Regions from separate parts of the Mesorhizobium sp. WSM3868 genome, predicted to be linked through region 2. Evidence: predicted binding sites of a transcription regulator. Region 2 holds the regulator's gene; each other region holds the start of a gene.
What was found. Region 2 encodes PhoB, which activates phosphate uptake and scavenging genes when phosphate is short. Its sites were predicted from a motif close to TGTCATNNANCTGTCAT; they were not measured.

Region 1 (5,498 bases), on a different contig from region 2:
CTGACCGGGGCTTGCCTGATCGTCGCCGGCTGCCTGATCGCGGCGCGCGCCAACCCGAAACTCGCCGAGCCGATCGAAGCGGCAGTTTGAGAGAACATGTCGCTCTACGCGGACTACGATTGTCCTTTCAGCTGCGCCCGCGCGTCGCGAATCGAGGCGGCATAGGTGACCAGCGGCCGCTTGAGGCCGTGGTTGATCAGCATGCGCCTTGTCTGCGGCGCGGCACCCGCGATGATGAAGCGCACGCCGGCGCTTCCGGCCTTGTGCGCGGCGCCCTCGAGGACGTTTGCCGCCGTCGAGTCGAGGAACGGCACCGCCGAGCAATCGAGGATGAAATTCTTGCGCTGGTCTGCGATGCGGTCGAGCACGGCGCCGACGGTCGAGGCGGCACCGAAGAAGAATGCCCCGGAGATTCGATAGATGACGGTATCGGCGTCGGCCGCCTGGCTTGAATCATAAGTGGCGGCGCGATCGGCGACGTCCTCCGGCACCAGCGGCAGATCGGCCTCGACGGCGATGGACATGGCCATGCGATCGATGAACAGGATCGACCCGAGCGCGAAGCCGACGACGATGCCTTCCGTGAGATCGCGGAAGATGACGATCAGGAACGTCGCCATCAGCACCAGCGCGTCGCCACGCGAGGCTCTGAGGAGCGTGACGAAAGCCTGCTTCTCGAACATGTTCCAGCACACGACGGCGAGTACGCCGGCCAATGCGGCGAGCGGGATGTAGCTGGCCAGGGGCGCCGCCGCCAGCATCAGGACAAGCAGGATCGCCGAATGCAGCATGCCGGAGACGGGGCCATGCGCGCCGGCCCTCACGTTGGTGGCCGTGCGAGCGATCGTGCCGGTGGCACATATGCCGCCGAACAAGGCTGACGCGATGTTGGCGAAGCCTTGCGCCACCAGTTCGCAATTGGAGCGGTGCCGCCTTCCGCTCATGCCGTCGGCGACCACGGCCGAGAGCAGCGACTCGATCGCTCCGAGCAGCGCGAAGGCGATCGCGTCGGGCAGCACGTCGATCATCCTCTCAAGGCTGACCGGCGGCAGGGCTGGCCATTGCAGGCTCCGCGGGATGCCGCCATACCTCGTGCCGATCGTTTCCGCAGGCAGGGCGAACAGCGCCACGACCAGCGAGGCGATGCCGATGGCGATCAGCATCGCTGGCCATCTCGGCCGCCAGCGCCGCAGAAAGACAATGGTGAGGACCGTCAGCATCGCCACGAAGGTCGCGGCCGGACTGATCGTGCCGATCGCCTCGCCGATCGCGGTCAGCTTCGGCACCAGCGGCCCGGGCTCCCTGCCGGCGAGTTTCAGCCCGAGCAACTCGACGATCTGCCCGGAGAAGATGATGACAGCGATCCCGGCGGTGAAGCCGACGGTCACCGGATAGGGAATGAACTTGATGTAGGTGCCAAGCCTGAGATAGCCGATGGCGAGCAGGAAGACGCCGGCCATCATCGTTGCGAGCAGCAGCCCGTCGACGCCGACGCGCGCCACCGTCGCCGCTACCAGCACGATGAAGGCGCCGGCAGGACCGCCGACCTGGAAGCGGCTGCCGCCAAGCGCCGAGATGATGAAGCCGCCAACGATCGAGGTGTATAGGCCTCGCTCCGGCGTCACGCCGGACGCGATGGCGATCGCCATGGACAACGGCAGCGCGACGATGGCCACCGTCAACCCCGCGACGGCGTCAGCCCTGAAATGCGCCAGCGTGTAGCCTTCGCGCAGCACCGTGACCAGCTTGGGCGTGAACAGCTCGGCAAAGGCCGGCCGCGCCTGGGGGTGGATTGACCGCCGGACCTGATCCATGGACTGCCTTCCGCTCCGTAAGGGCGGCGGGATCGTCGGCAGGGCTGTCGGCGGTCGCCGTCGCGACTTCTTGTGCGGCTCAGCCTTGGGAGTTCTGCGGCGTGGCAGGCTTGAGACGCACGCCCCTACCGCCGCGCTCGCTGGCCTGGTTCTCGCCGATCAGCTCCACCCCGGCCTCGTCGAGTGCCTGGATGACCTTCATCAGCGTATCGACCACGCCTCTGACGACACCTTCACTCGCTTCCATGCGTTGGATGGTCGGAAGCGAAACCCCGGCGCGCTCGGCGAGCGTTTTCTGGTCGATACCGGCCAACGCCCTCGCGGCGCGCATCTGCGCGGCAGTGATCATCGGCCAGAACCCCTGTCTGAGCCTGCAGTATCAATGGATAATCCAAATATCATGATGTTTCAAGCATCATAACAAACAGTTTGAACATGAGCACTCATTCGCTGTCCGCCACCACTTTGCGCCGCTGCAGCAGGCGCGCTGCAAGCCAGCACAACATGGCCCAGGCAAAGCCGGCGCACCAGCCGGCAAGCACGTCGGACGGCCAATGCACGCCGAGATAGACGCGGCTGGTTCCGACCAGCACCGTGGTGAGCACGGCGAGGCCGAGCACGAAGATCTTCGTCCTGCGGTTCGGTAGGAAGCGCGCGGCGAGCGAGCCCAGCGTGAGATAGGTCACCGCCGACAGCATCGCATGGCCGCTCGGAAAGGAGAGCGAGGTCTCGTTGACGAGGTGCGAGACGAGATCGGGGCGGGGCCGGTCGACCTCGAACTTGAGCAGGCTGGACGCTGCCTGGCCGCCCGCCACCGAAACGAACACGAACAGTGCGGTCGCCGGTCGATGCATCAGCAGAAAATAGACGATCACCGCAGTCGTGATCAGCACCAGCACGCTGGTGCTGCCGAGCGCGGTGATATCGCGCACCGCGCCTTGCAGCCAAAGCGGACCGATCGGGCTGTCCGGCTGCCCGGCATGGCGGAAGGCGAGCAGGATTTCCGTGTCCAACGCATGCGGAGTCGTGGCGCGCGCCACGCCCATGAGTTCCACCAGGCCCCATAGCCCGCAGGCGATGGCCAGCCCGGCCGCAAGCACCGGGAACTCTATTCTGTTGAGCAGCGCCTTGGCGGTCGATTTCATGCGGGGGCCTTGTCCAACTACAGCCGCTGCATATAGGGTCCGAGCGTGATCAGCGCGACGGCGGCGATCGCCAGCACGACGCCTGTCGCTTGGAAAGTGTTGAGGCGCTCTCCAAAGAAGACCAGCGCCACGACATTGACTGAGACCAGCTGGATCACTGCCGACAGGCTGAACGACACCGACATGCCGAATTCGCGGATCAGCCTGAGCATGATCAGATTGCCGGCGGAATAGAGCACCAGCGTCAGCACGATCTTGCCGAGACTCGGCGCCAATCCCCATTGTTTGGCCGCCATCGCGGCCAGCAGGAAAATCACAGTCGAAACGCCAAGCTGCGCCAGTCCCCAGAGACTCACCTTCATCCCTCCCGAAGCGGCCTTCGCCGCGCCGCTCGCCGCTTTTGTTTCCGAAGCGCGCGAAGCCGTCAAGCTGATGGAGTCGGGCAAGCTACGCTGCGACGGGATCGAAGGCGGAATCTCGCAAGGCAAGCCCCGCAGCCATGGTTGGCGTCCTTGCGCCGAGCGCGCTCGGGAGTCTGCCCGCCGTGTGTTGTGGGCCTCGTGTGGGGCCAATGCGTGGGCGAACAGTCATCAGCCGGCAAATTGGCGTTGCTTAATGGGGCTGATGTCACGAAAATGTGATCGGCCGCCTATAGGGATCGACCGGTTACACGTTCCAGCCACCTCAAGAGCCAGAGGACAGCCCATGACCCAACCTGAGATCCGCTTCCGTACCAGCCAGCTCGAGGAGAATGACGGCCCGCCCGTCAATCCTACCGACAACCGCACGCTGGGCGAGATCATCGCCGCGCGTTTCTCGCGCCGCGACTTCCTCAAGGGCTCGCTGGCTGTCTCGGCCATCGCCGCTACCGTGAGCCCGCTGGCGCTCGTCGCGGCAGACGAGGCGCGCGCCGCCGAGGCCTCGGCCTTCAAATTCGACGAACTCGAGGCCGGCATCGACGACAAGCACCACGTCGCGCCCGGCTACGATGCCGACGTGCTCTTGCGCTGGGGCGACCCGCTCTTTACCGATTCGCCGGAATTCGACCCGGCAAAACAATCGGCCGAAGCCCAGGCAAGACAGTTCGGCTACAACAACGACTATATCGGTTATATCCCGATCGAAGGCTCGGCCGAGCATGGCCTGCTGGTCGTCAACCACGAATACACCAACCCGCATCTGATGTTCCCCGGCATCGTCAAGATCGTCGACAAGGACGGCAAGAAGGCCGCCGAGGTGGCGCCGCTCAGCAAGGAGCAGGTCGATGTCGAAATGGCGGCGCACGGCGGCAGCATCGTCGAGATCCGCAAGGAGGGCGGCAAATGGCAGGCGGTGCGTGACGGCAAGCTCAACCGCCGCATCATGTCCACCACCGAAATGGCGCTGTCCGGTCCGGTAGCCGGCCATGATCGCGTCAAGACCAATGCCGACCCGTCCGGCACCAAAGTCTTCGGCACCCTCAACAACTGCGCCGGCGGCGTCACGCCTTGGGGCACCTATGTGATGGCCGAGGAGAACATCCACGGCTATTTCTCGGGCGAGCTGCCGGAAGGCCACAAGGAGGCCGCCAACTACAAGCGTCTCGGCATTCCGGAGGGCGCCTATGAATGGGGCGCGCATTACGATCGCTTCAACCTCGCCAAGGAACCGAACGAGCCCAACCGCTTCGGCTGGGTCGTCGAGGTCGACGTCAACGACCCGAATTCGGTGCCGAGGAAGCGAACCGCCATGGGTCGCTTCAAGCATGAAGGCGCCGAATCGATCGTCACCAAGGATGGCCGCGTCGTCTTCTATCTCGGCGACGACGAGCGCTTCGACTATGTCTACAAATTCGTCACCAAAGGCACGTTCAATCCGAACGACCGCGCCGCCAACATGAACCTGCTCGACGAGGGCACGCTGCATGTCGCCAAATTCGCCGAGGACGGCTCGGTCGAATGGATGCCGATCGTGTTCGGCGAAGGTCCGCTGACGGCGGAAAACGGTTTCGCCAGCCAGGCCGACGTTCTGATCGAGACGCGTCGCGCCGCCGACCTGCTCGGCGCCACCAAGATGGACCGGCCGGAAGACATTCAGCCCAATGCCGGCAACGGCAAGGTCTATGTCATGCTGACCAACAATTCGAAGCGCAAGGCCGACCAGGTCGACGCCGCCAATCCGCGCGCGGCGAACGCCTTCGGCCACATCATCGAGATCGTCGAGGATGGCGGCGACTTCGCCGCCATGAAGGGCAAGTGGGAAGTGCTCCTGAAATGCGGCGATCCCTCGGTGGCCGACGTCGGCGCCACCTTCTCGACCGCCACCACCGCCAATGGCTGGTTCGGCATGCCGGACAACTGTGCCGTCGACTCGGCCGGCCGCCTCTGGGTCGCGACCGACGGCCAGGGCCCGAAGGCCACCGGCCGTACCGACGGCCTGTGGGCGGTCGACACCGAGGGCACGGCGCGGGCGACTTCAAAGCTGTTCTTCCGCGTGCCGATCGGCGCCGAGATGTGCGGCCCGCTATTCGCGCCGGACGACCAGACCGCCTTCGTCGCCG
Region 2 (5,498 bases):
GAAACTTGTAAAAACCGGGACGGTTCGGGTGCCGGCGTCCGGGTGAATCGATCTGGCGCGTCGCCGGGTCCTGTGCATGATCGAGAGGCCGCGCTGACTGGGAGGAGAAAAAATGTCGGTCGGAATCCGCCACGACGATCTGCGCCGGCGCAACCGCGCCATGGTGCTCTCGGCCGTGCGCCGGGCCGGCCAGCCGTCGCGCACGGAAATCGCCGCGACCACCGGGCTCAGCCATTCGACCATTTCGGCGATCTCTTCCGACCTGATCCAGGAAGGCATCCTGGCCGAGAGCAAGCCGAGCGAGACCGCGTCTCTGAAGCGCGGCCGGCCACAGGTGGGCCTCGCGCTCAAGCCTGAGGCGGCAGCGGTGGTAACGGTGGTGCTGTCGCTCAATTTCCTCTCGGTCGCCGTTATCGATTATGCGGGCCAGGTCATCGCCGAGGAGCAGCGCCGCCTCGATACGCTCACCATGCCGCGCGACGAGCTGATCGGCGAATGCTTGGCGATCGTGCGGCGCCGGCTGGACGATCCGGACCTCGACGTCGGCAGCGTCGCCCGCATCGCCATGGGCATCCAGGGCATCACCGATTCCCATGCCCGCGCCATGCTATGGTCGCCGATCACGCCGCTGACCGATATTCCCTTCGCCGACATCCTGGAAAAGGAATTCGGCATTCCGGCCACCATGGAAAACGACTGCAACATGATGGCGGTGGCGCTGCAGTGGCGCGATCCCGACCGCTATCGCGACAATTTCATCGCCATCCTGCTCTCGCACGGCATCGGCATGGGCCTGGTGCTGAAGGGCGAGCTGTTCACCGGCACGCATTCTTCCGGCGGCGAGTTCGGCCACATGATCCATCGTCCGGGCGGCGCGCTTTGCCGTTGCGGACGCCGCGGCTGCGTCGAGGCCTATGCCGGCAACTACGCCATCTGGCGCAGCGCCATGAAGATGAGCGAGGACGCCGAGCCGGTCGATGTCGGCGACGCCGACATGCGGGCGCTCGCCGCCAAGGCGCGCGAGACGGATGGCCCGGAGCGCGAGGCCTATCGCCGGGCCGGGGAGGCGCTGGGCTTCGGCCTTGGCAGCCTGTTCGCGCTGATCGACCCAGCGCCGGTCGCCATGGTCGGCGTCAGCGCCGCCGCCTTCGACCTGATCGAGCCGGCGCTGCGCGAGGCGATCGGCCAGACCGCCGGAGGCCAGCATTCAAACTCGATCTCCTTCGATACCGAGCCGAACGAATTGCCGTTGATCCGCGAAGGCTGCGCCGTGCGCGCGCTGACCTTCGTCGACCAGGAGATTTTCGCCCCGGGCGTGCAGGCAAGAGCGGGCGCTGTCAGCAAGAGCGTGGCCTAAATGCCTGGACTGAGCGCATATCCTAAAATTTGACCCGTTTCGTGTCGCGACCCGGCGCGAAACTGCCCCGACAATCGGATTTTTGCGACCAGTCACCGTTCGTTCGCCAGCAGGCACGCGGCTTCCAGCTTCTGGATCGAGGTCTCTATCCAGGCAATGACCACAGCCACGCGAGCGAGGTGGCGCAAATCAGGATGAGTAAGCAACCAGATCTCTCGCTCCGGAAATGCAGCTTCATCGAAGCTGACGCGCCTAATGCCCAATACATGATCTGCTACGATACACGGCAGCAGAGAGCGGCCACACCCGGCCTGAACGGCTTGAAGAATGGCTTCGGCATCGTTGACGGCCACCGCTGAGAGGCCGCCGTCCTTCTCGGCCATTTTAGCGATCCATCGGGCTTGGGGCAGGTGCGCCATTCCGTCTTCGTACGCTACCCAGGGAAGCTTGGCGATTTCGACCTGAACGTCGGTTCCCGCATAGGCCGCGTAACTCAATGTCCCGATGCGTCTCGAAAGCACCCTGTTGCCGGTTTCGTCGCCGGGTCTTGCCAGCCGAATGGCGATGTCCGCTTCGCGCCGGCTGAGGCTCAAATCACGCGACTCCGCGATCAGCTCAACGCGCAGCCGCGGATGTCGCGCGGTCAATTCAGCCGCTGCGGGCACCAGGATCCTGTTGATCAGGATGGGCACGGCCGTCACGCGCACTGTTCCGCTCGCGGCGGCGTCCACTCCTTCCGTTGCTGCTTTCAAGCCGCCGATCTCTGCCTCAACGGCCTCGGCGCGCTTCACCGCCACCTCCCCGGCTTCGGTCAAGCACATGTCGCCGTCAGCGCCGCGCTCGAACAGGCGCACACCAAGAGCTATCTCGGCCACCCGCAAGCGACGGGCGACGGTCGTCGGATCAACACCCAACTGCCGGGCGGCCGCGGCGCGTGAACCTCCACGCGCGACAGCGAGGACATATCGAAGGTCGTTCCAATCCAACGCCTGCATTTTTGCAGCATAGGTCGGCAATAGTTCGGTGTGAAGCGGCAATACTACTGCTGTAAGATCCCGCATCAATGCAGGAGAGAGTCAATGACGCTTTTCGCCGTTCTGCTTGAAGATGAGGTCAGCCGCGCCGAAGATGTTCGCCGACAATACATGCCGGCGATCGAATTTCTCGGTCGCAATGCCTCGGCCATCAGGGCGGCAGGACCGCTGCGACGTGCCGACGGCGCGCCAGCCGGAGGCCTATGGCTGGTGGAGGCCGCTGATCACGAACAGGTCGAAAATCTGGTGCGAGAAGATCCGTTCTGGCCGACCGGCCTGCGTCTTTCCGTGCGTGTGCTTGCCTGGCGCCAGGTCTTTGCCGACGGCATGCGCGTCGGAGCGAAAGGATAACATGGAGCCTCTTGAGCTTGAACCCAGATCCCTCCCGCTGCTCGGGGGTGGGCCAGTTCCGAGGGAGAGTTTCGCTCTCTTCCGGTGCGTTGTCGCGCGCAAGCTTGGTCCCGCCTCATCGGGCGGAAGGGTCTCTAGTCTTCCCTGATCGCGTAGCCCGCCCCGCGAATGGTGCGGATCACATCGGGCATGCGGCCGTTGTTGACCGCCTTGCGCAGGCGGCCGACATGCACGTCCACGGTGCGCTCGTCGATATAGATCGTCTCGCCCCAGACATTGTCGAGCAGCTGGCTGCGCGAGAACACCCGGCCGGGATGCCGCATCATAAATTCGAGCAGTCGGAACTCGGTCGGGCCGAGCCGGATCTCGCTCTTCTTGCGATAGACGCGATGCGATTCGCGATCGAGCACGATATCGCCGACCTTGAGCACGCTGGACAGCACCTCCGGCTTGGCGCGGCGCAGCAGCGCCTTGACCCTGGCCATGAATTCCGGCGTCGAGAACGGCTTGACCAGATAGTCGTCGGCGCCGGTCGAGAGGCCGCGCACCCTGTCGCTTTCCTCGCCGCGCGCGGTCAGCATGATGATCGGCAGGCGTTCGGTCTCGGGTCGCATCCTGAGCCGGCGGCAGAGCTCGATGCCGGAAACCGCCGGCACCATCCAGTCGAGCACGAGCAGGTCGGGCACATTCTCCTGCAGGCGGATCTCGGCCTCGTCGCCGCGGGTCACCACCTCGACCTGATAGCCCTCGGATTCGAGGTTGTAGCGGAGCAGCACCCCCAGCGGCTCCTCGTCCTCCACCACCATGATGCGTGGCGCGATCATATAGCAGGCACCTTCGCTGTCAGGCCGCCGGCGCCGACATCGCCGTCTCGTCCTGCTTAGGACGATTCGCGGGCAATTGCGTGCCGGTCAGCACATAGTAGGCGTTCTCGGCGATGTTGGTGACGTGGTCGCCTATGCGCTCCAGATTCTTGGCGCAGAACAACAGATGCGTGCAAGCCGTGATGTTGCGCGGATCCTCCATCATGTAGGTCAGGAGCTCGCGGAAGACGGAGGTGTATTTGACGTCGATGCGCTCGTCGTCGTTGCGGAGCTTGGCGAGCGCCGTGGCGTCGCCGGCCGTGTATTCCTCGATCACGCCCTGCACTTGGATCAGCACCAGCTGCGCCATCGAATCGATGGAGTGCGAAAGGTCGCGCGGCGCGGCGCTGATGCCGACCGAGCCGACGCGCTTAGCGATGTTCTTGGCAAGGTCGCCGATGCGCTCGAGATCGCCGGCCATCCGGATGGCGCCAACGACGCTGCGCAGGTCGTCGGCCATCGGCTGGCGTTTGGCGATCAGCGTGATGGCGCGATCGTCGAGCTCGCGTTGGCGCGCGTCCATGATGGCATCGTCGGAGACCACGCGCTGCGCCAGCGCGTTGTCGGAATTCAGCAGAGCCTTGGTCGACGCGCCGACCATCGAGCCGGCAAGATCGCCCATGTCGCGGATGAGCTGGCTGATCTGCCTCAGATCCTCGTCGAAGGAAGCGACCGTATGGGCCATAGTTATGTCCTCGTATGAACTCAGCCGAAGCGGCCGGTGATGTAGTCCTGCGTGCGCTTCTCGCGGGGCGAGGTGAAAATCTTTTCGGTCCGGTCGAATTCGATCAGCTCGCCGAGATACATGAACGCCGTCTGCCGCGAGACGCGCGCCGCCTGCTGCATGTTGTGGGTGACGATCACGATCGTGTAGTCGGCCTGCAGCTCGTCGATCAGCTCCTCGATCTTGGCGGTCGACAGCGGATCGAGCGCCGATGCCGGCTCGTCGAGCAGGATGACCTCCGGCTTCACCGCCACGGTGCGCGCGATGCAGAGCCGCTGCTGCTGGCCGCCCGAAAGGCTCTGGCCACTGGCGTTGAGCTTGTCCTTGACCTCGTTCCACAGCGCGGCGCGCTTCAGCGCCTGTTCGACGCGATTGTCCATCTCGGCCTTGCTGATCTTTTCATACAACCTGACGCCGAAGGCGATGTTCTCGTAGATCGACATCGGGAACGGCGTCGGCTTCTGGAACACCATGCCAATCTTGGTCCTGAGCAGGTTGAGGTCCTGCGAGCGGTCGAGGATGTTCTTGCCGTCGAGCAGCACCTGGCCTTCGGCGCTCTGCTTCGGGTAGAGCTCGTAGATGCGGTTGAGCACGCGCAGCAGCGTCGACTTTCCGCAGCCCGAAGGTCCGATGAAGGCGGTGACGCTGCGCTCGGGCAGCGACAGGTTGATGTCCTTCAGCGCCTTCGACTGGCCATAGTAGAAGTTGAGGTTCTTGACTTCGATCTTGGCCTTCTCGGCGGTCGTCTCGGCTACGTTCAGGTCGGTGGACAACATCGGTTTCATCTGTCCTCTCTGCGTCCGGTAAGGCTGCGGGCGAAGATGCTCAGCCCGAGAACCGTCAGGGTGATTATCAGTGCGCCCGTCCAGGCCAGTTGCTGCCATTCCTCATAAGGGCTCAGCGCAAACTGGAAGATGGTCACCGGCAGGCTGGCCATCGGCGCGTTGAGATTGCTCGACCAGAACTGGTTGTTGAGCGCTGTGAAGAGCAGCGGCGCCGTCTCGCCCGAAATGCGGGCGATCGCCAGCAATATGCCGGTGACGATGCCGGACAGTGCGGCGCGATAGGCGACCGAGCGGATCACCACCCAGCGCGGCGCGCCGATGGCGGTGCCAGCCTCGCGCAGCGCGTTGGGCACAAGGTTCAGCATGTCCTCGGTGGTGCGCACG
Region 3 (5,498 bases), on a different contig from region 2:
GGCATCGTCAAGATGGGCCTGCCGCCCTTCATCATCACCCTGGCCACGATGACGTCGCTGCGCGGCATCGGCCTCTTGATGACCAACGGCAATTCGATCTCGATCAACAGCGACCCGTTCCAGGCCTTCTCACGCGGCTCGCTGCTCGGCATCCCCTATCTGTTCTGGATGGTGATCCTGGTCGCCATACCGTCTTATGTGTTCCTGCACCACACGCGCTGGGGCCGCTATTTGTTCTCGGTCGGCTCCAATGCGGAGGCCGCGCGCCTTTCCGGCGTGAACGTGCCGCGCACCATCTTCATGGCCTATATCCTGTCCGGCCTGCTCGCGGCTTTCGTGGGTGTGCTGCTTGCCTCGCGCATCGGCATCGGCAACCCGACCCAGGGCGACACTTATGAGCTGCAGGCCATCGCCTCGTCGGTGATCGGCGGCACCTCGCTGTTCGGCGCCATCGGCTCGGTGCATGGACCGCTGATCGGGTCCTTCATTCTTTCGACGATCAACAACGGCGCCAACCTGCTCAACGTCAACACCTTCTGGCAGCGCGTCATCACCGGCCTGCTGATCATCGTCATCGTCTACTTCGACGGCTTGCGCCGTCGCGGCAAATAATCGTTCCTGAAATGACGCGCCGGCCCCGATCGAGCGGGGCCGACGCCCCCTTCTAACACTGGATCAGCGCATGAAAGCCGTCGTCTGCCGCTCGCCTGGCGACCTTGTTCTCGAAGACCGCGCCGAACCTGGCGCGCCGCCGCCCGGCTGGGCGCGGATCGCAGTCAGCCATGTCGGCATCTGCGGCACCGACTATCACATCTTCGAAGGCAAGCACCCGTTCCTCGTCTATCCGCGCATCATGGGCCACGAGGTCTCGGGCACCGTCGTCGAGCGAGGCGAAGACGTCGAGCTTGCCATCGGCGAGCCGGTGTTCATCAACCCCTATCTCGCCTGCGGCAAATGCGTTGCCTGCCGGCACGGCAAGCCGAACTGCTGCGTGCAGATCGAGGTGCTTGGCGTCCATCGCGACGGCGCCATGTGCGACGAGATCCTGGTGCCGGCGCAGAACCTTTATCCGGCAAATGGCCTGTCGCTGGCCGATGCCGCCGCCGTCGAATTCCTGGCCATCGGCGCACACGCCGTGCGGCGCTCGCTGAGTGCGCCCGGCCAGCGCACGCTGGTCATCGGCGCCGGTCCGATCGGCCTTGGCACGGCACTGTTCGCCCGCATCGCCGGCCTCGATGTCAGCCTGCTCGACATGAGCACCGAACGGCTCGGTTTCGCCGAAAGCGAGCTCGGCTTTACCGCACTCGACGGCTCGAAAGCACAGGCAGCCGATCTGGTGCGGCAGGCGTCCGGCGGCGAAGGCTTCGACCTTGTGTTCGACGCCACGGGCAACACGCCGTCGGTGCAGTCCGCCTTCACCCATGTCGCGCATGGCGGAGCGCTGGTGCTGGTCAGCGTCGTCAAGGACGACATCACCTTCTCCGATCCCGAGTTTCACAAGCGCGAGATGACGCTGGTCGGCAGCCGCAATGCGCTCAGAGCAGACTTCGACCATGTCGCCGCCTCGATCCGCAACGGCGCCGTGCCGCTGGAGAAACTCGTCACCCACCGCACGACCCTTGCCGATACGCCGCGCGATCTAGCGCGCTGGGCGCACGAAAAATCCGGGTTGATCAAAGCGGTTATCGAGGTCGGATAGGGAGGCCCGACCCGCCCGTGGATGACGACCTCAGGGGTTGTCGCCCTTGATGACGGATGTCGAAGGCTAATCGCCGGCCGACAACTTCAGCTCCACTCGCTCGGCCGGGAACCGCGACTCCGCGAACTGGATCGGCTGGCCGTCCAGCGTGACATTGATGGCGATCGTGACCAGCACGATGGCGCCCGGCTGCAGGTCGAGATCGACAAGATCGTCCGCATCGGCGCGGCGCGCCGACAGCACCGTCGAGTGCCTCAGATAGTCGTTGATGCCGAAACGCTTGAGCGAGGCGGTGATCGATCCCGTCTCGGCCATCGCGGTCTCGATGCCGGCGAAGCGCTTGGCATCGAACCAGGTCGTCGCCCGTGACACCGGATGTCCGTCGGCTTCGCCGCGCGTCTCCAGTCGGATCACGCTCGATCCCCTGGCAATGCTCAGCGCCTCGGCAATGCGGCGGCTGGCCGGCTCGGTCGATGAGGACAGCAGAGCGATGTGCCGCTCGGTCGTCTGTCCCTGCAGGCCGCTCGAGAAGCGGGTGCGCGCGCCGATCGGATAGGACAGGCGCTTGCGCGACAAGACGAAGGTGCCGCGCCCCTGCTCGGCCTTGAGCACGCCTTCCTGCACCAGCGCGGCAATCGCGCTGCGCACCGTGTGGCGGTTGACGCCATAGCGTTCGGCCAGCGCCACCTCAGGCGGCAGCGCCGCATTCTCGGTGAAATCGCCGCTGGCGATCCCCTGCAATATCTTGTCGGCGATCTGCCGCCAGAGCGACACGCCGTTGCGCCTTTCGATACTGCTCGCCCGCTCGATCAATTTTGCCCCCGATCACTTTTCCCCCGTCTGTCATGCGCCCGTCATCGACTCTCGGTAGGAGGTAAGTATAATTTGTATAGTTGTCTATATCAATAGACAAATCATATTGTGCAAAGGAGTTGGAGCGATGCGAGGACAGGAAGCGCGCGAGCAGGCCGAGAGGAAAGGCATCATGGCGACGCTGGCGCACGCGCCAGCCGACGAGATCGCGCGGCTGTGGAACGGCTCCGGCCTGCCCTCCGAGGCCGAGCTGCTGCGCGGCCCGGAGACCGGCTTGGTGACGGTGCGCGGGCGGATCGGCGGCGGCGGCGCGCCGTTCAATGTCGGCGAGGCGACCGCGACACGCGCCACCGTGCGGGTGCCCTCCGGACAGGTCGGCCATTCCTACGCGCTCGGCCGCGACAAGGGCAAAGCCAGGCTCGCCGCAATCGCCGACGCGCTCTGGCAGGACCCGGCCTATCGCGAGACCATCGAGTCGAAGCTGGTCGCGCCGTTGCGCGCGGCGCTCGATGCGGCGCGCGAGAAGCGGCGCGTCGAGACGGCGGCCACGAAAGTGGATTTCTTCACCATGGTGCGCGGAGAGGACTGATGGAGATCGCCGCGCAATCGATCGAGGGCGGCTTCGCCGATCCGGTCTTCAATGCGCAGACCGCGTTCCGCGCCATCATGGACGCGATGGCGCGCCCCGGCAGCGTGCAGGCGCTGCCGCCGCTCGCCCAGCCGCCGGCGCCGCTGTCGGCGACCGTCGGCGCGGTGGCGCTTTCGCTCTGCGACAACGACACGCCGATCTGGCTCGATCCGTGGCTGCAGGCGGAAGCTACGGTCAAGGCGTGGCTCGGCTTCCACACCGGCGCGCCCCTCGCAAACACGCCGGCCGACGCGCATTTCGCTTTGATAGCCAACCCGGCGGGGATGGCGGCGCTCGACGGCTTTTCGCAAGGCACGCAGGAATATCCCGACCGCTCGACGACGCTGATCCTGCTCACCGACGATCTCGTCTCCGGCCCGTCGCTGCTCCTCGAAGGCCCCGGCATCGAGAAGACCGCGACGATCGCGCCGACCGGCATGCCGCGCCATTTCGTCGAGCAATGGAAACAGAACAACCAGCGCTTCCCGCGCGGCGTCGACATCATCCTGGCGGCGCCTGGCAAGCTCGCCTGCCTTCCGCGCACCACCCGCATCAAAACGATGGAGGCATGACATGTATGTCGCGGTGAAAGGCGGCGAAGCCGCCATTGCCAACGCCCATCGCCTGCTTGCCGATCGCCGGCGCGGCGACCGCTCGGTGCCGGCGCTGCGCCTCGACCAGATCGTCGAGCAGCTGGCGCTCGGCGTCGACCGGGTGATGAGCGAAGGCTCGCTCTACGACCGCAAGCTTGCAGCTTTGGCCGTCGTTCAGGCACGCGGCGACTTGATCGAGGCGATCTTCCTGCTGCGCGCCTACCGCACCACGCTGCCGCGCTTCGGCTACACCAACCCGGTCGACACCGGCGCCATGCAGCTCGAGCGGCGCGTGTCGGCCACCTACAAGGATCTGCCCGGCGGCCAAGTGCTCGGCCCGACCTTCGACTACACCCACCGCCTGCTCGATCCGCAGCTTGCCGCCGGCGCCGAGATCGAAGACCCCGCGCAACGTCCGGCCGAGGCCGAGGCGATGCCGCGCGTTTCCTCGATCCTCGCCCATGAAGGGCTGATCGAAGCGGACGGCGACATGCCGCTTGACTATGTGCCTGGCGACATCACCCGCGAGCCGCTGCAATTCCCGATAGCGCGCGACATCCGTCTGCAGGCGCTGTCGCGCGGCGACGAAGGTTTTCTCCTGGCGCTCGGCTATTCGACGCAGCGCGGCTATGCCCGCAACCACCCTTTCGTCGGCGAGGTCCGGATCGGCGAGGTCGAGCTGGAGCTCGACGTCCCGGAGCTGCCTTTCACCGTGCCGCTCGGCTCCATCCGCGTCACCGAGTGCCAGATGGTCAACCAGTTCAAGGGCTCGGCCAAGGCGCCGCCGCAATTCACCCGCGGCTACGGCCTGGTCTTCGGCCAGAGCGAGCGCAAGGCGATGGCGATGGCGCTCTGCGACCGCGCGTTGCGCGCGACCGAACTTGGCGAGGATGTGATTGCCGCGGCGCAGGACGAAGAGTTCGTCATCTCGCATTCCGACAATGTCCAGGCGACCGGCTTCGTCGAGCACCTGAAGCTGCCGCACTATGTCGACTTCCAGGCCGAGCTCGACCTGGTTCGCCGAATGCGCGCCGAATACCAGGACCGTGAAAATCAGGACAAGGCGGAAGAGAAGAGGGAGGCGGCGGAATGATTTCAGTCGTCTCGGGCGCCACCATGACCAGCGCTGTAGTGGCTATTATGTGCCTCGTTGAATCCGTTGCTGCCAGCAATAGTCTCACCGCTCGCACTTTCCTTCGGCGCGGGCAGAAACATCTTACGCAGCGCAAAAGCCGCAATGACGGCGAACGCCAGCAACAGCACTGCAAGACGCATCCAACCGGTAGTATCCATTTTGGCCTACTCTCGCGTCTGGGTTGCCAAATGCATAACACAGAGCGCGTGTGATCGCCATGACCGACATCGCCACCTACAACTTCGCCTATCTTGACGAGCAGACCAAGCGGATGATCCGCCGCGCCATCCTGAAGGGCATCGCCATTCCTGGCTACCAGGTGCCCTTCGCCTCGCGCGAGATGCCGATGCCTTATGGCTGGGGTACCGGCGGCGTGCAGGTCACCGCTTCCATCATCGGGCCGGACGATGTGCTCAAGGTCATTGATCAGGGCGCCGACGACACCACCAACGCCGTCTCGATCCGCGCCTTCTTCAAGAAGGTCGCCAAGGTCGCCGTCACCACCGAGACGGCGAAGGCGACCATCATCCAGACGCGTCACCGCATCCCCGAGCATCCGCTCAACGCGGGCCAGGTGCTGGTTTTCCAGGTGCCGATCCCCGAACCGCTGCGCTTCCTCGAGCCGCGCGA
Region 4 (5,498 bases), on a different contig from region 2:
ACCGGCTTCGGCGCCATGGCGCTGGTCGGTTTCTACGCCGCGCTCGCGCCAAGCATTCTGGCACAGCAGCTCCATGCGACCAACCACTCCGAGGCCGGCGGGCTGTTCTTCGAACTGTCGATCGTGGCAGCGGCGGCGATCCTGGCGACAGCGCGCCTGTCCAGTCGCTTCACGATGCTCGCCGCGCTAGTTCTGATGGTCCCGACCGTGGCGCTGATCGTCGCGGCGCAGGCCTTCGCCTCCATGACGATGATGATCGTTGCCACAGGCTTTTGCGGCGTGGCGGCGGCACTCGGCTATCGCGGTGGCCTGCAGGTGGTGAACCAGATCGCGCCGGGCGACCGACGCGCCGAAGTGGTCTCGGCCTTCTTCATCTGCTGCTTCTGCGGCAATGCGCTGCCGGTCATCGGCATCGGCGTGCTGTCGGGTTGGACGAGCGCGACGGTGGCAAGCCTGGCCTTCGCCGGCATGATCACCATCTTCTCGCTGGTGGCGCTCGGGTTCGGCGCCAGATACGCGCGATAGTTCACCCGTTCGGTGTCTCGACGAGATTGGCGCGCCGGCGCGGCACGCCGAACCCGGTGTCCAGCGGCTCGCCTGCGGCCGGAGGGTCCTCGGAGATGGGGCCGCTTGTCAGGTCGCCGGTCCCCGGCGAGCGGGCTTGTTGTCGTCCATGGCGGGCACCGAAGATGCATCAGGCCCGCGATGGTATCGCAGCCTGATGCTTCTGCATCCGTTGGGGCTGGGCCAGATGCCTTCGCAACTAGTTTGCGGCGAGACTGTTCCCCGACAGGCCGGGCAGGGTAACCTGATAGACCAGGAAGGTGGTGTCGACATCGGCGCCATCCTCGGCCTTGTACGGGGCGCCGACCTGGAAGCCGTCCTGGGTCAGAAAGTCGTTGTCGTTCGCGACGAACAGGAAATAGTCGTCGGGCAGCTTCGGGTCCAGCACGCTCACCAGCGACATCGCCTCCCACTTCTCCGAGAGGTTGTTCCTGTCGTTCGGCGCGCCGTTGTGCAGGCCGAAACGGCCGAGTTCGCCCTTGTCGTTGATGTCGATGAACGAGGTGAGCTTGGCCGGCGTCACCGACGGATCGAGCACGCCTTTCGGCGCAACCGGCTTGTCGGCGGCGTCGAACGGGCCGTTGGCGATATCGGTAGCGGCGGAAAGGTCTACGACCTCGATCTTGCGGTAGACCGACTCGGCGTCCTTCAGCCCCTGGCCGTTGCCGCTGTCGCGTGCCAGCATCAGAAAGCTCTTGTCGGACAGCGCCACGATCTCGCTCTGCGCGGCCACCTTGGTCTTGCCCTTGGCGTCCTTGAACACCGGCAGCGGCACCACATATTCGTGCGCCAGCTTGAGGTGGGCAAGGTCGGAGCCGTCATAGACCAGCGCGCGGGCATTCCGGCGGGTCGACCCGGAATCGCCGCCATCCTGGCGCGGCGCCGACTGCAGCACGGCGATCAGGAACTTGCCGTCCGGCGTCATCGACATGCCTTCGAGGCCCTGATTGTTCTGGCGGCCGGTCTCGGGATCCTTGGGATCCGGCTCGGCGGCACCCGGGCCAGGATTGTCGGAAGCGAAGTTCGGCTTGCCATGGCGCATCGGCACCAGGGCCGCCGGCGGCTGCGTCGCCGAGATCAGGCGGCCGTCGGCCGAAAAGCGATAGATGTTGGGGCCATATTCGTCGGAAATGAACATGGTGCCGTCGGGCAGGCGCACGATCGCCTCGTCGTCGAGCGAAAGCTTGCCGTTGCCGGCCTGCGGCAGGATCGGCATGTCGCCGGCAGCGGGGCGCACGCCGTTGAGCGGGTCGAGGCCGGTGGCGTCGGCGCCCTTGTCGTCGGTCAGAAGCATGGTGTCGGCGAGCGTTGCCTTGACGCCCGACTGTTCCTGGCCGGCGGCGGGCGCCGCGCCCGGGGCGGTCGGGGTCAGCTCGATTGCAATTGTGTTCAAGCGGGGCCGGTAGTCGGTGGTGCCGGCGACGTTGTAGCCGCGGTCCGGCAGCAGCCAGAGCGAGCCTTTGTAGCCGGCGCCGTCACGCGCCCAGCTCTTGGCGTCGATCGCCATGCCGGAGCCCGAACCAAAGGTCTCGCCGAACTTGTCCTTCTGGCTGGCGGGGATGCGGCCAACGCCGACTAGCCCTTTGTTGACATAGCCAACACCCTCGGCGAGCGCAGGGCTCAGCACGGTGAACAGGGCGAGTGCCGCGCCAAGCGCGACGGTTCGGTTGAGGTGCTTCATGATGTCCCCCATGTGACGAGCAGAGCCGGAATGGCGTCACATCGGGTCTAGGACGCGAACATGATACTTGCGTGACAGGAGGGGGGTACTTGCCTTCTCCCCTTGTGGGAGAAGGTGGATCGGCGCGCAGCGCCGAGACGGATGAGGGTGTTCCAGCGGAGCGAGACGTTGGCTTTCCCTGGAGCTCCCCTCATCCGTCGCCTTCGGCGACACCTTCTCCCGCAAGGGGAGAAGGAGAGGGCGCTCAATCGCTCTCTCGCGCGACGAGCTCCAGCGGCCAGACTTCGCGGATCGTGCGTGGCCCCTCCGGACCGGCATGGGCCGGGAGTGACGCCAGCAGCATCTCGGCCAGCCGCCGGCCCATCGGCTCCAGCGCCGGACGGAAGGCGGTCAGCGTCGGCGAGAAATAGCGGCAGAGCGGCGTGTCGACGATGACGATCACCGCGATGTCGTGGCCGGGCCTGATGCCCATCTCGGCCAGTGCCTTGCAGCCGCCGAGCGCCATCGCGTCATTGTTGAAGATGATGGCTGTCGGCCGGTCCTTGGAGAGCATGACACGCGGCGTCACCTGGTAGCCGCCGGTCTCGTTGATGAAGCCGTCGGCGATCAGGCCGGGGTCGACTTCGATGCCGTGCCGCTTCAGAGCCTTGCGGTAGCCGTCGAGGAACAGGTAGCCGAAGTTGAGATCAAGCGAAGGGCGGATGGCAGCTATGCGGCGGTGGCCGCGCGCGACCAGCCGGTCGACGGCTTCATCACCCGCCCTCTCGAAATCGATATCGAGCGAAGGATAGGTGTCGCCGCCGGATTGACTTCGGCCAAGCGTGGCGAAGGGAAAGCCGGCCTTGCTCAGATAGTCGATCCGATCGTCTTCCCGCCGTGTATTGGCCAACACGACCGCGTCGGCCCGGCGCGTCTCAACCACGCGGCGCAGCCTCTCCTGCTGATATTGGCCGGGCTCGCCCATGACGACCATCAGATCCAGGTCATGCTCGGCGAGCCGCGCCTGCAGGCCGGTCAGGAATGGAATGAAGAACGGCTCGCCATATTGCTGGTCGCCGGGATGCGGTTGCAGCATGAAGGCGATCGAGCGGGTGGCGCCCTGGCGCAGGCTGCGGCCCGACTGGTTGGGCGAATAGTTCAGCTTCCTGGCCGCCTCGAGCACCCGCTGGCGCGTCTCCGCATTGACGTCGGCGCGGCCGTTCAGCGCGCGCGACACGGTGCCGATCGAAATGTTCAGGTGACGCGCGAGATCGTGGATGCTGGACGCCAAGGCAGGTTCTCCCCCTGACTTCGCTAGCACCGGCCGGCGTTCAGGCCAAGCAGCGGATGTCGATTTTCGCGAGCAGGTGATTGACATTCTACGCCATCGGGTGTGTTCTCGTAAACGTTTACGGAAAAACGTTTACGGTGATGCCGGAAATGCCGTGACACTCGGCCTGGAGGGGCCGAGCGGAGGAGGAGCGCTGGATGATGAAGATCGTCCTGGTCGGATGCGGAGCCATGAGCAGGCACTGGCTCGATGCCGCGAGGCAGATCGACGGGCTTGCCATTGCCGGCCTTGTCGATCTCGATGCCGACCGGGCTCAGGGGAGGGCGCGCGAGTATGACCTCACCAGTGCCGTCATCGGCACCAGCCTCGATGCCGTTCTCGACCAGACCCGGCCCGATGCCGTGTTCGATGTCGTGGTTCCTGCCGCCCGGCGCGAGGTCGCGCTTTCGGCCTTTGCCCATAACTGCCATCTGCTCACCGAAAAGCCGCTCGCCGACAGCCCAGAAAATGCGCGCGCCATCATCGAAGCGGCGCGCCGCGCGGGGCGCGTCCATGCCGTAGTTCAGAACCGGCGCTACGTCGCCAATGTCAGGCGGATCAGGCGGTTCCTGGCCTCCGGCGCCATCGGCGCGCCGACCAGCATCCACGCCGACTTCTTCGTCGCGCCGCATTTCGGCGGCTTTCGCGAGGAGATGCGCCACGTGCTCTTGCTCGACATGGCGATCCACACGTTCGACGCCGCCCGCTACATGGTCGCCGGCGAACCGGCCGGCGTCTATTGCCAGGAGTGGGAGCCTGCCAATTCCTGGTACCGTCAGGGCTCGTCGGCCAGCGCGGTGTTCGATTTCGGCGGCGGCAAGGTCTTCACCTATGCCGGCTCCTGGTGCGCGGACGGTTTCCGCACGAGTTGGGAAGGCAGCTGGCGCATCGTCGCCGAGCGCGGCAGCCTGTTGTGGGACGGGCATGACGGGTTGAAGGCCGAGGTGGTTGCGTCCGGCCGCGACGGTATCGTCGACAAGACCCAGTCGATCGAGGTGCCGGCGCTCGAGGCGGCCGACAGAGTCGACGGCCATCTCGGCATCATCCAGGATTTCATGCGCGCGATCGAGACCGGCACCGAACCGGAGACGCGCGGCACCGACAACATCAAAAGCCTAGCCATGGTCTTTGGCGCCATCGAAAGCGCCGAGACCGGACGCCGCGTCGCAATCGCAAAGGAAACGCCGTGATCCCGAACCCGCTTCTCGACATCAGGATCGGCACCATGGTGCGAGCCAATCTCGACGACCCGGCCGCCTATGTGAAACAGATCCTGCCGCTCGGCTTCGAGAGCATCCAGCCCTTTTTCTGGCAGACGCTAGGCGGCAAGGACCTAAAGCGCCTGGCGGGCGAAATCCGCGAAGCGATCGGCGATGCCGACGTCACCGTGTCGTCGATCGGAGTGTTCGGCAATCCGCTGGAAAACGGCGAGGTCGACCGCGGCGTGCTCGCGGCGTGGGAGACCGTCATCGACAACGCACATCTGTTCGGCACCACGATGGTCTGCGGCTTCACCGGCCGGCTGCGCGGCAAACCGCTGACCGACAGCCTGCCCCGTTTCCGCGAGGTCTGGGGGCCGCTGGCCAGGCGCGCCGCCGACAAGGGCGTGCGCATCGCCTTCGAGAACTGCGCCATGGACGGCAACTGGGCGAGCGGCGACTGGAACATCGCCCACAACCCGGACGCCTGGGAGCTGATGTTCAACGAATTGCCCGACGACAATCTCGGGCTCGAATGGGAGCCCTGCCACCAGCTCGTCTATCTGATCGACCCGATTCCGCAGATCCGCAAATGGGCGCCGCGCATCTTCCACGTCCACGGCAAGGACGCCACCGTGCGCTGGGACGTGATCCGCGAGCACGGCGTGTTCGGACGCCTGCCATTCGTGCAGATGCGCAGCCCCGGCTTCGGCGACAGCGACTGGGCCCGGGTGATCAGCGAATT

Region 1: CK221_RS03965 (PhoX family phosphatase) is a predicted target of PhoB. The motif match lies at 3,585-3,601, and genes of this name have one in related genera.
Region 3: phnF (phosphonate metabolism transcriptional regulator PhnF) is a predicted target of PhoB. The motif match lies at 2,541-2,557, and genes of this name have one in related genera.
Region 4: CK221_RS20375 (esterase-like activity of phytase family protein) is a predicted target of PhoB. The motif match lies at 2,306-2,322, and genes of this name have one in related genera.

What each region holds. Positions count from the first base shown of each region.
Region 1 is NZ_NSGB01000002.1:147,882-153,379, forward strand. It holds gene CK221_RS03940 (DMT family transporter) at 1-90, shown strand, start outside; gene CK221_RS03945 (SulP family inorganic anion transporter) at 114-1,814, opposite strand; gene CK221_RS03950 (helix-turn-helix transcriptional regulator) at 1,894-2,163, opposite strand; gene CK221_RS03955 (phosphatase PAP2 family protein) at 2,258-2,959, opposite strand; gene CK221_RS03960 (hypothetical protein) at 2,977-3,315, opposite strand; gene CK221_RS03965 (PhoX family phosphatase) at 3,665-5,498, shown strand, end outside.
Region 2 is NZ_NSGB01000007.1:248,739-254,236, reverse strand. It holds gene CK221_RS14425 (ROK family transcriptional regulator) at 113-1,357, shown strand; gene CK221_RS14420 (LysR family transcriptional regulator) at 1,450-2,394, opposite strand; gene CK221_RS14415 (YciI family protein) at 2,437-2,742, shown strand; gene phoB (phosphate regulon transcriptional regulator PhoB) at 2,877-3,566, opposite strand; gene phoU (phosphate signaling complex protein PhoU) at 3,586-4,290, opposite strand; gene pstB (phosphate ABC transporter ATP-binding protein PstB) at 4,311-5,114, opposite strand; gene pstA (phosphate ABC transporter permease PstA) at 5,111-5,498, opposite strand, start outside.
Region 3 is NZ_NSGB01000028.1:10,360-15,857, forward strand. It holds gene CK221_RS28260 (ABC transporter permease) at 1-612, shown strand, start outside; gene CK221_RS28265 (zinc-binding alcohol dehydrogenase family protein) at 683-1,699, shown strand; gene phnF (phosphonate metabolism transcriptional regulator PhnF) at 1,766-2,509, opposite strand; gene phnG (phosphonate C-P lyase system protein PhnG) at 2,640-3,101, shown strand; gene phnH (phosphonate C-P lyase system protein PhnH) at 3,101-3,712, shown strand; gene CK221_RS28285 (carbon-phosphorus lyase complex subunit PhnI) at 3,714-4,826, shown strand; gene CK221_RS28290 (hypothetical protein) at 4,829-5,026, opposite strand; gene CK221_RS28295 (alpha-D-ribose 1-methylphosphonate 5-phosphate C-P-lyase PhnJ) at 5,086-5,498, shown strand, end outside.
Region 4 is NZ_NSGB01000013.1:61,663-67,160, reverse strand. It holds gene CK221_RS20380 (MFS transporter) at 1-525, shown strand, start outside; gene CK221_RS20375 (esterase-like activity of phytase family protein) at 764-2,245, opposite strand; gene CK221_RS20370 (LacI family DNA-binding transcriptional regulator) at 2,490-3,515, opposite strand; gene CK221_RS20365 (Gfo/Idh/MocA family oxidoreductase) at 3,713-4,744, shown strand; gene CK221_RS20360 (sugar phosphate isomerase/epimerase) at 4,741-5,498, shown strand, end outside.